Regions from separate parts of the Corynebacterium hesseae genome, predicted to be linked through region 1. Evidence: predicted binding sites of a transcription regulator. Region 1 holds the regulator's gene; the other holds the start of a gene.

Evidence for each region. Region 1 encodes LexA, which represses DNA repair genes until DNA is damaged. Its sites were predicted from a motif close to CGAACANNTGTTCG; they were not measured.
Region 2: a site for LexA is predicted at 1,809-1,822, ahead of R3O64_RS00440 (HNH endonuclease signature motif containing protein). Genes of this name have one in related genera too.

The regions. Positions count from the first base shown of each region.
Region 1 covers NZ_CP137211.1:1,641,706-1,648,612, reverse strand. Annotated here, with positions in the region: gene ptsP (phosphoenolpyruvate--protein phosphotransferase) at 1-694, shown strand, start outside; gene R3O64_RS07700 (DeoR/GlpR family DNA-binding transcription regulator) at 793-1,575, opposite strand; gene lexA (transcriptional repressor LexA) at 1,942-2,664, opposite strand; gene nrdR (transcriptional regulator NrdR) at 3,421-3,879, shown strand; gene hrpA (ATP-dependent RNA helicase HrpA) at 3,876-6,907, opposite strand, start outside.
Region 2 covers NZ_CP137211.1:78,203-85,109, reverse strand. Annotated here, with positions in the region: gene R3O64_RS00455 (PrsW family intramembrane metalloprotease) at 1-70, shown strand, start outside; gene R3O64_RS00450 (hypothetical protein) at 72-674, opposite strand; gene R3O64_RS00445 (hypothetical protein) at 776-1,549, opposite strand; gene R3O64_RS00440 (HNH endonuclease signature motif containing protein) at 1,875-3,134, shown strand; gene R3O64_RS00435 (MGMT family protein) at 3,182-3,481, opposite strand; gene R3O64_RS00430 (VOC family protein) at 3,453-4,157, opposite strand; gene R3O64_RS00425 (RNA-binding S4 domain-containing protein) at 4,157-4,435, opposite strand; gene R3O64_RS00420 (LysE family translocator) at 4,455-5,102, opposite strand; gene R3O64_RS00415 (SDR family oxidoreductase) at 5,183-5,875, opposite strand; gene R3O64_RS00410 (NADPH-dependent FMN reductase) at 5,881-6,417, opposite strand; gene R3O64_RS00405 (Fic family protein) at 6,557-6,907, shown strand, end outside.

The sequences.
Region 1 (6,907 bases):
CGGTTCGGATAAGCCGATTTCCTATGCCACCTTGGACTCGGAAGAAAACCCCGCATTGGGCGTTCGTGGTTTGCGCATCGCCCGCGACAACGAGGCGCTGTTGACTCGTCAGCTCGACGCTATCGCCCAGGCCGCGGAAAAGCGCGGAGATGGGGCTACGACGTGGGTTATGGCGCCGATGGTGGCTACCGCAGTGGAAGCGAAATGGTTCGCTGGTCTGTGCCGCGAGCGCGGTTTGACCGCCGGCGCGATGATTGAGGTTCCCGCCGCAGCCTTGATGGCGGATACCATCATGCCGCATCTCGATTTCGTGTCCATTGGTACCAATGATCTGACGCAGTACACCATGGCCGCGGACCGTCTGTCGCCGCAGCTGGCCTACTTGACCGATCCATGGCAGCCTGCTGTCCTTCGCCTGATTCAGCACACCTGCGTGGTGGGGCGCGATAACAACGTTCCGGTTGGCGTCTGCGGCGAAGCCGCAGCTGATCCCATGCTTGCCTGCGTGTTGACTGGCCTCGGTGTGACTTCGCTGTCGGCGGCGTCGACTGCGGTGGCTGGCGTCGGTTCGCAGCTGGCTGAGCTCAGCCTTGAGCAGTGCCAGAAGATGGCAGAGGCGGCTGTCAACGCCGAAAGCCCAGCGGACGCTCGTGCCGCAGTGATTGCGCTGCTGGAGGAATACCAGTCCGCTTAGAGCGCTGAATTGCACAGGAGGTGTGCGCCCTCATCATGCGGGGTGCACACCTCCTGAATTGATCTATGGGTGCTGAATTGATCTATTGGTGAAACCGCCTACTTGTCCGCGGCGACAATCACTTCGATGCCGTGCTCGCGCAGAGCCTCAACGTAGGAATCGGGGGCGGCGGCGTCGGTAATGACGACATCAATCTCATCGAGTGATGCAAAGCTGACCAAGTAGTCATTGCCCAACTTCGATGAATCACACAGCACGACAACGCGGTGTGCATTGGTGACGAATGCTGACTTGATAGCCGCCTCTTGCGAATCGGCCGTAGAGAGCCCGTGGTCAATGGTTAGCGCATTGGTTCCGATGAAGGCGACGTCGGCACGCATCAGGGCCATGGTGCGAAGCGCAGTGTCACCGACGACGGCCTGGGTAATCGCGCGCACGGTGCCACCCAGCAGCTGGACGTCAGATACCCCGTTGCTGGCTAGTGAAAGAGCGATCGGGAGACTATTCGACACAATGCTGAATTGCCCGGCCGAGTAGCGCTGGCCTATGAGATCGGCAAGCGCATTCGTGGTGGTTCCGGCATCGAGAAAGATGCTGCCGCCGTCGGGAAGCTGCTCCAGTGCGGCGCGTGCGATTGCCATTTTGGCGCCCGTGGCCGAACGTTGGCGAGTATCAAGGGTGAATTCGGCGGTCTGGAAGGATTGGGAGGCGACTGCACCGCCATGAACTCGGTGCACAACTCCCTCTCGGTCCAAGACTGCGAGATCGCGGCGAATCGTCTCAGCGGTGACATCGAAGCGCTCGGAGAGCTCGGTGACATTGACTCGTCCTTCTACAGCGGTCAATGACGCAATTTGTCGGCGACGCTCTTCTGCGTACATGGTTCCTCCAAATGAAGTCTGCCTGTGGTGGTCACTGCGCCCGCCGGTGAAGGAAAACGGGGCTGGGGCATGTGAACGAAAAGAACAACGGATGTTGTGTCGATACTTCTATTGTCCCACTGAATGCGAACAAAACGGAACTAAACAAAGAAAAGCTCACATCGAACGCGTGCCTTAGTCACTAAAACCTACGGTTGTACTGCAAGTATCCGAATGTGTGATCTCGGACGCTAAAACGGTCGAAATCGGGCATGTACACACACAAGGGGGTAAAAAGAAACAATCCCCCAGTCCGGTTCGCCCGCACCGAGTGGGTGATTGGTGTGGAGCGGGGAAGGCCTGAGGGAGCGCTGAGGTGGATGGTTTCTAGAGTTTGCGGAACACGGATACTACTTTGCCCATGATTTCGGCTTCATCGCCCTTGATGGGTGAGTAAGCGTCATTGTGGGGGAGGAGCCATACACCGGAGGAATCTCGGTGAAATTCCTTCACGGTCGCTTCTTCGCCATCCAAAAGTGCGGCTACGAACTCGCCTTCTTCTGCAACAGACTGCGAGCGAATAATAACCCAATCCCCGTTGAGGATTCCTGCATCCTGCATTGAATCTCCCACGACTTGCAGCATATATAGTTCGCCGCTGCCTAGGATTTCACCCGGCATGGGGAAGTAGGCGTCGATGTTCTCCTCGGCGGTGATGGGGGAACCAGCAGCAATGCGGCCCACAACAGGAATGTAGTTTGGGGTGGCGGCGTCTTCGGGTGCGTCAGGGGTGGAGGTTCCCGATGGTGCGATTGCCTGCCCGGTCTTTCGTCCGGGCTTTTTGGGGTCGTCGGCGCCGGGGAAATGGCGCACATCAACAGCTCGTGGCTTGTTTGGATCGCGGCGAAGGAAGCCCTTCTCTTCCAGCTGCTTTAACTGATAGGCCACGGACGAGGTGGACTGGAGGCCTGTTGCGTCACCGATTTCGCGGATGCTTGGCGGATAGCCGCGCAACATTACGGCGTCATGGATTACTTCCAAGATGCGGCGTTGGCGAGGGGAAAGTGAATCGAGGGAAGGGTGGTCGCTTCGCTTCGGATTGCGGGCCATTCTTGCTCCTAGGAACTGTCGGGATGTGCAGAGTTGATGTGCGCGGCTTTGGCGTGCCGGACATAAGTGGGAGTGGGCTGCTGGTGATACTTCCGCTTCCCTTTTTAGCACGGAAAGAAAAAATGTTCGACTAACGCCGCCCGAGTGTGGACAAATATTCGAAGGCCTGCTATAAATCGAACATACACACCAAATCGAACGGTTGATCGAAGGTGATGTTCGAAGATGTCGGGCTTGGTTCGTACACTTCGGGCATTGTCTCAATGAATAAGGAAGACCTAGAAAGGAACCGTCATGGCTATCGCATTAAACAATGCCTCTGTACTGCGCGGGGTGGCCCTCGAGAAGTCTAGCAATCGGACTGTGCTAGTGCCGCCAGCGGCGGTCTGGGATCCCGCTCAGTCTCGGTCGCTCACGTCTGATGCCCCGCGCAACCTTCCATATGGGCCGTCTCGTGTTCGAACTCTTGCCGTAAACGATAGAACACAGTGCCGTCCAGAAATTCCGGTGAATTCCCAGGTTTCGGCCGCCGGGGCAACATCGGGCAGCCGTCGTAGTCGGTCGAACGTAGGTAACTATGTGCTCGGAGCAGTCTTTGGCGCCGCGGTATTCATCGGCACAGTATGGGGTGGCCTCAGTATCGATAGTGAGGTTGACAGTGCGAGCACCTCTTCGACCACGACGGTCGTGTCTTCGCGCTAGAATTCCTTGGGCCAGCAGCATGTGCGCATTGGTCGAAAGGAAGGATACGGCACTGTGTATTGCCCGTTCTGTCACAACGAACAATCACGCGTTATTGACTCGCGCGTAATCGACAGCGGAACCTCGATCCGGCGGCGTCGCGAATGCGCCGCGTGCAAAGGTCGCTTCACCACCATCGAGAAGGCAGTCTTGTCAGTAGTCAAGCGAAATGGCTTGGCTGAGCCTTTCAGTCGCGACAAGCTGATCCGAGGCGTCAAACGCGCATGCCAGGGGCGCGACGTTAGCGATGATGCTTTGAAGAAGCTCGCTCAAGAAGTTGAAGAGACCGTGCGCAGTCACGGCTCCTCGCAAGTCAACGCCAATGACATCGGCCTTGCCATCCTGGAACCTCTGCGAGATCTCGATGAAGTGGCCTACCTGCGCTTTGCGTCCGTGTATAAGTCTTTTGAAAGCGCCGACGACTTTGAATCAGAAATCCGCCTCATGCGTCGGCGCGACCGCGATAGCTTTTAGCGTAATTTATCCACTGCCTTTTGGATTCTCCTCAAAGACACCGCGTGGGCAGTGCCCAGGCGTTGTGCGAAGAGCGATACGCGCAGTTCCTCAATCATCCAGTAGATGTCTTTAACCTCTCGCGTCTTTTCGCGGCCAGGAGGCAGGGAACGCAACCGATTGGCCACATAGGCTTTGGCCTCGTCGACGTCTGCCTGCCGGTCAGCATCGCGGTCCGGATCCACGTTCATTTCCTCAAGCCTGATGCGCGCGGCCTGGATATAGCGCGGTAAATGGCGCAGATGTTGGATTCCGTGGACGGTGATGGCGTGCGCGGGCAACAGGAAATTGAGCTGGGCCCGAATATCATCGATGGCCGGCCCCTCCCAGTGCTTCAGCTCAGCATCCAGATTGGAATACTCTGCCAGGCCTGGCGCAATTGCAACGACTGCCTGGCGCACTCTGCCCGGGACCTCCGGTTTGACCGCGTTGAGCAATGCATTGAAGTCACCGGGGGTGCGCACGGGGCCGCCCTTTTCCATCATGATGTCGCGTACTGCGGCAACCCGGGCATCACTGACAAGTCCTTCCGCCCCGCCGTGGGGGTAGGAGTCGACGGCTACCCGCTGCTGTAGAGGAAGCCCTTTGACCATCTGCTGCGTATTCACCGTAATTTCCCGGAGCAGCAAGGTTAGGGTGGTGGTGATCATGGAGGCGTCGGCAGCCGCCTTGGTGGGATGGACCTTGAGCGCCACGCCGTCCTTGGTCGCTACGAGCGCGGGGTAGGCGGTGACCTCGTGTCCATCAACGACGGTTACCACTTCCTCATCGATGGCGCCGAGTGTATCCTCCGTCCATTCCTTGACCGCAGTGGATTCGGCGGCGCGGCCAACGCGTGAGACCGAGGAGGAAATGTGGCCGGCTTGGCGTTGGACTAGAGCCTGCAGGTTGCGGTCTGAGTCGATGACCTTGCCCCGCTTGTCCACTGCGGCATAGTTCATGCGCAGATGCGGAGGGAGCTGGTCGGGGCGGAAATCGCCGGCGTTGATTCCTTGGCCGCCCATCTCTTGCAAAACCGCAGCGAGTTGCTCGGTGAGTGTGCCCTCATAGGGCAAGAGCTTGGGCAGTGCGCGTTCAGCGAACTCGGGTGCCGGAACCACGGTGCGTCGAAGAGCCTTCGGCAGCGAGCGAATAAGCTCAGTTACGAGCTCTAGGCGTAGGCCCGGTACCAGCCAATCGAAGCCTTCTGTATCTAACCCCGCGAGGAGCGGGACGGGAACCATGAGTGTGACACCGTCGAGCGGGTCTCCCGGCTCGAACTTGTAGGACAAGTCGTAGTCGATGCTTCCCTTCAACCAACGGTCGGGGAAGGCATCCTCGGTGACATCGTGGTCCTCCTCGAGGAGAGCTTCGGGGTCGAAGTCCAAGGAATGTTTGTTCTTCTGCTTTTTCCACCAGGAATCGAAATGCCGGGCGGTGGTGACAGACGCAGGGATGCGCTGATCGTAGAAATCGAAGAGAGTGTCTTCGTCCACGACGAGTCCGCGCCGGCGGGCCTTCTCCTCATATTCGGAGGCCTCGGCGAGTTTGCGTTTGTTGTCGTGGAAGAAGTGGTGGTGAGTGGTCCAGTCGCCGTCGACTAGCGCGTTACGGATGAACATATCGCGCGCTGCCTCAGGATCCACGCGGTGATAGGGCACGGTCCGGTCGGCGACAACAGTGACGCCATAAAGCGTCGAGCGTTGGGTGACGACCGCAGAGCCGCGCTTTCGCGACCACGTCGGGTCAGAATAGTTGTGCTTCAGCAAATCCTTCGCCAGCTTTTCAACCCATGCTGGGTCGATGGCAGCAACGTCGCGCGCCCACAGGCGCGACGTTTCCACCAACTCAGCCGCCATGACGAACTCGGGCGGTTTCTTTGCCAGTGCCGATCCGGGGAAGACGAGGAAGCGGGTATTGCGGGCGCCAATGAACTCCTTAGAGTTGCCATCACGCGCGCCGATATTAGACAACAGTCCAGAAAGCAAGGCCATATGGATGTCATCGGGGCGACGCTCTGTGCTTTCCTGGGCTTTCCACCCGAGCTGCTTGGCGACATCCCGCAGCTGCCGCACCAGATCGAACCACTCGCGGATGCGCATATAGTGCAGGAAGTCGGCCTTCATCCGTTTGCGGAAAGCATTACCGCTCATCTCATCGCGAGCTTCCTGGACAAAGTCCCACAGGTTGAGCATGGCCACAAAGTCGGAGGTTTTATCCTTGAAGCGGGCATGTGCCTGGTCGGCTTGAGCTTGCTTGTCGCTCGGCCGCTCGCGCACATCTTGGATCGTCATGGCAGCAACGATGACCATGACGTCGTGGAGACACCCGGAAGTCTTGGCCTCGACCAGCATGCGGGCCATGCGTGGATCTACGGGGATGCGGGCAAGATCGCGGCCTATTCGGGTCAGGACAGGTAGTCCGTCTTTTTCTTTGCCCTCTAGGGCGCCCAGTTCGTGCAGAAGAAGTAGGCCGTCTCGTACGGCCTTCGGCTCAGGGGCTTGGACGAAGGGGAAGTCAGCAATGTCCCCAAGGCGCAGCGAAATCATCTGTAGGATGACGCTGGCCAGGTTGGTGCGCAGAATCTCGGGATCCGTAAACTCCGGGCGGGATAGGAAATCCTGCTCGCTGTACAGGCGGATGGCGATGCCATCCGCAACGCGGCCACAGCGGCCCGAGCGCTGGTTGGCGCTTGCCTGGGAGATCGGCTCGATGGGGAGGCGCTGCACCTTGGTGCGCGTGGAATAGCGCGATATACGCGCCGTTCCCGTATCCACGACGTAGCGAATGCCTGGCACCGTCAACGAGGTCTCAGCAATGTTGGTGGAGAGCACGATGCGCCGTCCGCGGTGCGAGCGGAAGACGCGATGTTGTTCCTGGTTGGACAGGCGTCCGAAGAGCGGAGTGACCTCCACGTTGCGCCAGTGGCGCCCCTCGATGGCCTCCATGGCGTCGCGGATATCGCGCTCTCCGGGGAAGAAGCACAGAATATCTCCTTCGCCTTCGGCCA
Region 2 (6,907 bases), 1.2 Mb from region 1:
TCGCGCCCACCGCCTAGCCAAGGCGGACGATACCTACTCGCACTCGCCCGGCTCAGCCAGCCTGCGCTGAATTAGTCAAACTGCCCCTGCAGGACAGCCACGGCGTCAAGCGGAGTTACGTGATAGGAAATGGGGTTCTGGTTTGCGCCGGCCATGAGGGCGTGGGCGCAGGAGTGGCCCGCCCCCATCATGTGGCCGAGCTCGTGAGCGATGGTTCCCTGAAGCGCCTCTGGGTACTGAGCGGTGGCCGCCTTGATGAAGAGCATCCCGTGGTCCGGGTAGGCCGTACCCTGGACGTAACCATTCGGCTCCGGCTTATAGATGATGGCGATGGTGTCATCATCGGCCTCGGACGGCGCTACTTCCTTCAGAGAAGCCTTGCCGTCGAGAGCATCGTTCCACTCAGCTACCGCGGCATCGAGCTGCTCGCGGTAGGGGAAGTTATCCGCCACCTTGTACTTGAGCACGCCGCTCTTGAAGTAGGAAGGAACGGAATCAGCATCGTGCAGAATCGACGGATCCGGAACCGGCTTTCCTTCGTTTGCCAACTTAGTGATGGAGGCGCATGTAGCAGGGGAAATGAGCGAACGAGTTTGGTCGCTCTTCGCCGAAGCTGACGGGGCAACGGTCAAAGCCACAACAGCAATGGCCGCGATGGACAGGGCCTTACGCATAGGGAATTACCTTTCGGGTTAGTAACCGCTTATTTGGTAGCCGAGAATATATTAATTTCTCAGTTTCCGCAAAGGTAAAACTTAGCTAAACCCGTGGACAATCAGCACACGTGCGATGAACTAGGCACAGCGCGCTTCAGCTCCGCACACGCCCTATCGCGCAGGTCCTGAGGGGGCGTCGGCAAGTTCGGCGCTTGCGGCTGTACCTCCACCGCACCGAGCACATCTGCGGTGAGATCCGCGGGAGATCCATAGGTATTTGCCGCCACACTATACCCAGGACCGAAAGAGGCGCTCGCATGCACCTGCCGGTCATCTGACCACCCAAATTTCGTTCCGATAATGCCTGGAATCCGCGCGGTGCCGAAGTCCTGACGATATCCGTCGAATGCCACAGGCGCTGCCGTCGCCATACCTTTCATGAGCGGTGCAGCAACTGGGTCGCCAAATATCACCCCAATAAAGCGAGCGAGATCCTCCGTCGACGTCGTGGTATTGCCCCAGTAACCGTTGTGATGGGTCTCCCCCAAGCGATATTCCCCGATGATGGAAGGTATGGCCTGCGGATACTTCCGCTCCAGATCGCTAGCGGTGCCATCCTCAGAGAAGCGAACCATGTTTTCCACCCGCGCTTTATCCTCCGGCGCGCCATATTTCAGGACCCACATTCCTAGGTACAGCTTCGCGAGGGATAGCGCAGGACGAGACTCGTGGCCATTTCCAGTGGAAACCGAGTTTCCGTCGGCATAGCGCACGGTCATTTGAGTGCGTGGCGGAACCTTCCCAGGATCAAACGTCAGGGCCTGGGCGGATGGCGCAGCGACGGTCGCTAGCGCAAGACCAGCAATAAGGGAGCGGAGTTTAAGCACTTTCATAGATTAACTCAAGCCACAGCTTCAACAGGCTTGATTGGTACATAAGCGCCGCTGCCCAAGGGATTCAGCGCGCACCCTTCCCCACGCTAGGGTTCGAACAGTAATTTTATTAGCTTCTTACCCAACAAGCCCCTCCCAACGAAGCTCAAAGCGGCGGAAGGCTGGGTAAATGCAATATCAGTAGGCACATTCACCTCTCTAATCACAACTTTCCGCCAGGGTATAGACTTTCCAAACGGTACAGAATAAACTCATTTTTCGAAAAGGGATTCGGACAGTGGGGGTTCGGTCCTTCTCAATATCTCTAACAAAAGAGGGGGTTGAATTGTCTTCCGCTACAGAAACCGTTGTTTCCTATTTTTCTCATTCCAATCCGAACGACCCGGTCTGCATGAGAGGTAAAGCCATACGCCAAGCAGACTACGAATTTTGGTCTAGCATCCTTCCCGCCTTGGACGAGGACTCAGATACAGCGTGCATGCGCCTTGGGCTAAAGACCGGCAAAGCGGCCGGGGCGGTTGCTCGCATAATCATGGGGATTTACCGATTGAAAGAGCTACCCCAGCTCAAGGCCCTGCAAGATGCAGATTTTTTGCTGGACTTACCCGCCTTGATTGCCATCGACCAGGTCATGGCTAAACTCGGCCAACCTTCCACTGAGGTAGTGGCCGCCATTGACGCTGCGTTGGCCCGTTGGCTTACACCTACGAAGCCAAATCAGGTATTTCCCACCACGTCGCAGATTCGTCGTCGCATGCGTGACCTTGTCAAGGTCCATGACGACTCCATCGCAGTGGAGGATAAACGCACAAAGAATCGATATTCCATTCTCACCCGCGACCAACGCGCCACCATAGAACTAGAGGTGGATAGCAGCGTTGGAATCATCATCCATGAGGCCATTAAGGCAGCTGCTGAAAAGCATGAAGTCTCGATGGCAGAAGCACTAATCCTTTTAACGACTGGAAAGGTAGAACCAGAAGCTGCCCGAGTAGTGCTCCACACTTATCAAGCGAGTGACGTCGAAGACGCGCCAGTATATGTAGAAGGGCACGGCTGGCAGGTAGAGAAAATCCCAGCACAAGCCGTAACGAAAAGGGACTTGAGCACCAAGCCGGAAGCCACTAATGGCTACGGACCAGCCACGTTGGTTCGCAAATATGTTGAAGGGCGCGATGGCACCTGCCGTGCAGCTGGCTGCGGAATGCCGGCGTGGCTGTGTCAGTTAGACCACCGTATTAACTACGCCGATGGTGGGCCAACGCATCCGGACAACATGGTGGCGTTGTGCCAGCATCACCACAACATGAAGACCGATGGGCGGGCCTTCTATATTTTGGACCCAGATACCGGGGATGTGATCTGGCTCTTTGAGGATGGAACCTGGGCAATCACGGAACCTTCCGGGCCTCTAGCACCAAAGAACAAGCGCTGGGCGCGAAGCGTTGCGCAAGATATTGAAGGCTACCGCGCTAGGAAGCACCGGGAAGCTCAGGAGCTGAAAGCCGAGATAGATCAAGAACAGCAAGCCAACACAAGTAAAACGACCACTGACGGCAAAGGAGATGAAGAAATCCCCTTCTAGATAACTAGGTTCGTCGCTTAAAACGACGAACCACATTGGCGCTCGGCTTAGAGGAGGTAATTGAGGTCCGCCGCATCCAGCCCGCATTCAGCGAGCACCACACTGTCACCGCGGTGTGGAATGCCTTCGGCATCCCAATGGGCTTGGGCAGCGGAGGTGTGCGCGCGACCAGTACTGTTGACCACACGCCACCAGGGCAGATCTTCGCTTTTCGACATCACCCAGCCCACATACCGCGCACCGACCCCTACGACTTTGGCGATCTCTCCGTAGGTGGAGACGTTGCCAGGCGGAATGCGGAGAACGACCTCCGCAACCCTAGAGCTCGATGGGTTCTTCGGGGGCATCCTCGACCTCGCACAAGGTAAGCGTCGCACCCGTGGAATCCTCAATCAGGCACAATCGGCCGAATGGTGAGTCGTGGGGCTCGCGGATAACCTGCCCGCCATTCTCCACAACAGCCTTCGCTGCTTGGTCGATGTCCCGCACACCCAAGTATGTTTGCCAGAAACTCGGCAAACCTACCGCATGCCAGAACCCAGCGAAGGCAGCGCCTTCTTCCTCCGCAACTGCATAATGCTCATCACCACGGATTTCCCAATCGAAGAGCTCACCATAAAAGTCCAGCGCTGAGTGAAAATCCTCCGAGACCGTCAGCTCGTGCCACACCGGGGTGCCAGGCTCACCGCCGGCGACGAAGCGGTCGAGCTCCGGCTGCGTCAAGCCAAACATGGCACCGGACTTGTCGAGTACGAGCGCCAGCGGGGCACCTAAAGCGAGGATTTTTCCGCCGAGTTGTTCTACTCGGGCGCAATCGGCTTCCAAGTCGCGGGAGAGGAAATAGGTAGCCCAGGTGTCCTGGCCCGGAACAATTTCTGCAATCGGCAGACCTTGAAGGCGGGCGATGCCATCTTCGAATTCCCAGCCCAGCACGGCCGAGTAAAACTTCTCGGAGGCCTTCACATCAGAACTGGCCAGAGTAATCCAGTAGGGCATTCCTACTTCAGCTTCAAAAGCGGGCATTAAAGGTTCCTCCACTTCTCCGGGTCGAAGTCATCATCGGCGGTAGCCTCATCAAAATAATCGTCGTCGTCTTCGACGACGCGGGCGCAAGTGTCGGAGACGCAGATGACGTCGCCAAGCGCCAGCGTTGCTCCGCGCTGCTTAGTTACTTCCCCATTGACGGTGACCTGACCCTGCTCGATGAGTTCTTTGGCCTCACCCCCGGTCGCGACCAAGGAAGCCAGTTTGAGGAACTGGCCAAGCTTAATGGATTCTCCCTTAATTGAGACTTCTAGCATGTTGACCAGCATACCCAGCTCAAAGCGCAAGAATTCCCTCTGCCAGAATGATGACGCCAAGCAGGGCAAACACGACTCCGCTGAAGATATCTACCCCGGCGGAGTTCTTTGCCATCCACTTCGCCACCGCACGGGTGCACAACGCAACGCCGACAAAAATAATGAGGCTTTCAATAATCAGCACAGAACCAACCGTGGCATTCGCGCTCAAGCCCATGCCCGGATCGATGAAGTTGGCGAAGATAGCGCCGAAGAAGATGAGCACCTTGGGATTAGAAAGATCGCTGACCAGGCCCATGCGGTACGCCGTGCCGAGTCTAATTATGCCGTCCGGGGTGAACCCGCGCGGTTGAGGATTCATGGTTGCTGGAGCACGACGCTCTTTAATGCCGCTACTTATTGCAGAAAATGCCATCCACAGCAGATAGCTACCGCCGGCAACCTGCAGCGCCACAAGGATTTCAGGATGCGCCGAAATCAGCGCAGTAAGCCCCGCCAACGAAGCAACGGTCCACAACATCAAGCCAGTCGTGCTACCAATTGCGGCCCACACCGCTGCACGCGTGGAACGCGCACCCAAACGAATAATCTGAACCACATCTGGCCCCGGCGAAGCCATCGCCGCGAACCACACACCCATCAAGGCCACTATGGCGCTGAAAGCCACCTAACACCCCCATACTCACATGCGTTTTCACTAACACATGCCACTATAAGAGGCGTCTCACCTGCAGCGAAACAGGTAAATTAGCTTTGCGTACGCGGCTTAATAGTCATGGTGTCAATGTTGACGTGCTCCGGCAGGGACGCCACCCAACGCACTGCCTCAGCGATGTCTTCTGCGGTGAGGTTGAGCTCGCCGTCATAAACTTGTGCGGCACGTTTGGCGTCACCCCGAAAACGATTGAGGGAAAACTCCTCCGTGGCTACACGGCCCGGGTCAAGTTCGGTAACGCGAACGCCGTGTTCCTCAATACGCAGTGCACGAGAAATCACGCGGACGCCATGCTTAGCGGCGTTGTAACCGGAACCGCCCTCGTAGACGTTCCACCCAGCCACGGAGCCCATGTTGATAATGAGCCCGCCTCGCAGCTTCGGCATGAGTGCCTGGATCATGCGAACGGTGCCAAGGACGTTGACCTCATACATCCACTGCCAATCCTCGATGGTGGTGTCCACGAGGGGCTCCAGGCCCTTAGCGCCACCGGCGTTGTTGACCAAGAGGTCAATGCGGTCGAGGTGGGAAACGAACTCGGCCACGGACTCGTCCGAGGTTACGTCGAGGGCATATGCCTCGCCGCCGATGTCGTTCGCGAGGGCCTCAAGGCGCTCGACGCGCCGCGCGCCGACGACGACACGCCAGCCGTCAGCCGCCAACGCTCTTGCCGACGCCTCCCCAATCCCCGAAGACGCTCCTGTAACGACTGCCACTTTTTCCATGCGCCCTAGGATAGGGCTTCTTCCAGCTCGGCGCAGATGTTTTCGACGATTCCACTCTTGAAATCAGCCGGGGTGAAGGTGCCATCCTTCATGTCGGTATTTAGCGAGATATCCAACTGAGTGCGCAGCTGCGGCATGGAGAAGTTCGCCATGATAAGGCGCCACGCCTCTACCGCGCGGATGCCGCCGCTGAAGCTGTAGCCCACGTAAGCAATCGGCTTGCCTACCCACTCGGCACCGAGGGAATCAACGGCGTTCTTGAACGCGCCCGGCACGGAGTGGTTGTACTCCGGGGTGACGAAGATAAAGGCATCGCAGGAATCGATAGCATCGGACCAGGCCTGCACATTCGGGTCCTCGTAGTTTTTGTTTGCCGCCATAGGAATGACAGAGGTGGTGAGGATCGGGACATCGAAAGCCTTGAGGTCAATGAGCTCGTAGTCCACGTCGCGGCCCTGAGCGAGGTCGGTGACCCACTGGGCGATGGCCAGCCCGGCGCGGTCGTCGCGGGTAGAGCCGAGGATGATGCCGATTTTCGCCATTAAAGTACCTTTCTTAATTTGTTAACGCGTCAACGTCTGAGGGTACGCCGATATGTCGACGCAATCGACAAGTCACCCAGATATGTCGAAAATTCTAGAAAAAATCGACATATCCGCTCAACATGTCTATTCTTTTACCATGCCAACCTATAGCCCGGACACCCCCTACAATGGGCTTCCGCCCCTCCCACCAGCAGAAGTGGTGGAAACCGTTCCCGTGCTTAAGGCCATCATCGATGCTAAGGAAAAACTGGCTGAACTGCGTACGGCCTGCCAGCTCATTCTCAACCCGGAGATCATCACCTCAACGATTCCACTGCGTGAGGCTCGTGCTTCCTCCGAGATTGAGAACATCGTCACCACTAATGACGAGCTCTTCCGTGCGGCGTGGCACGTCGATGCTGAGCCGACTCCTGCCACCAAGGAGGCTCTTCGCTATAACGCCGCGCTCCACGCTGGACTTTCCTCGCTATCGCAGCGACCTCTATCC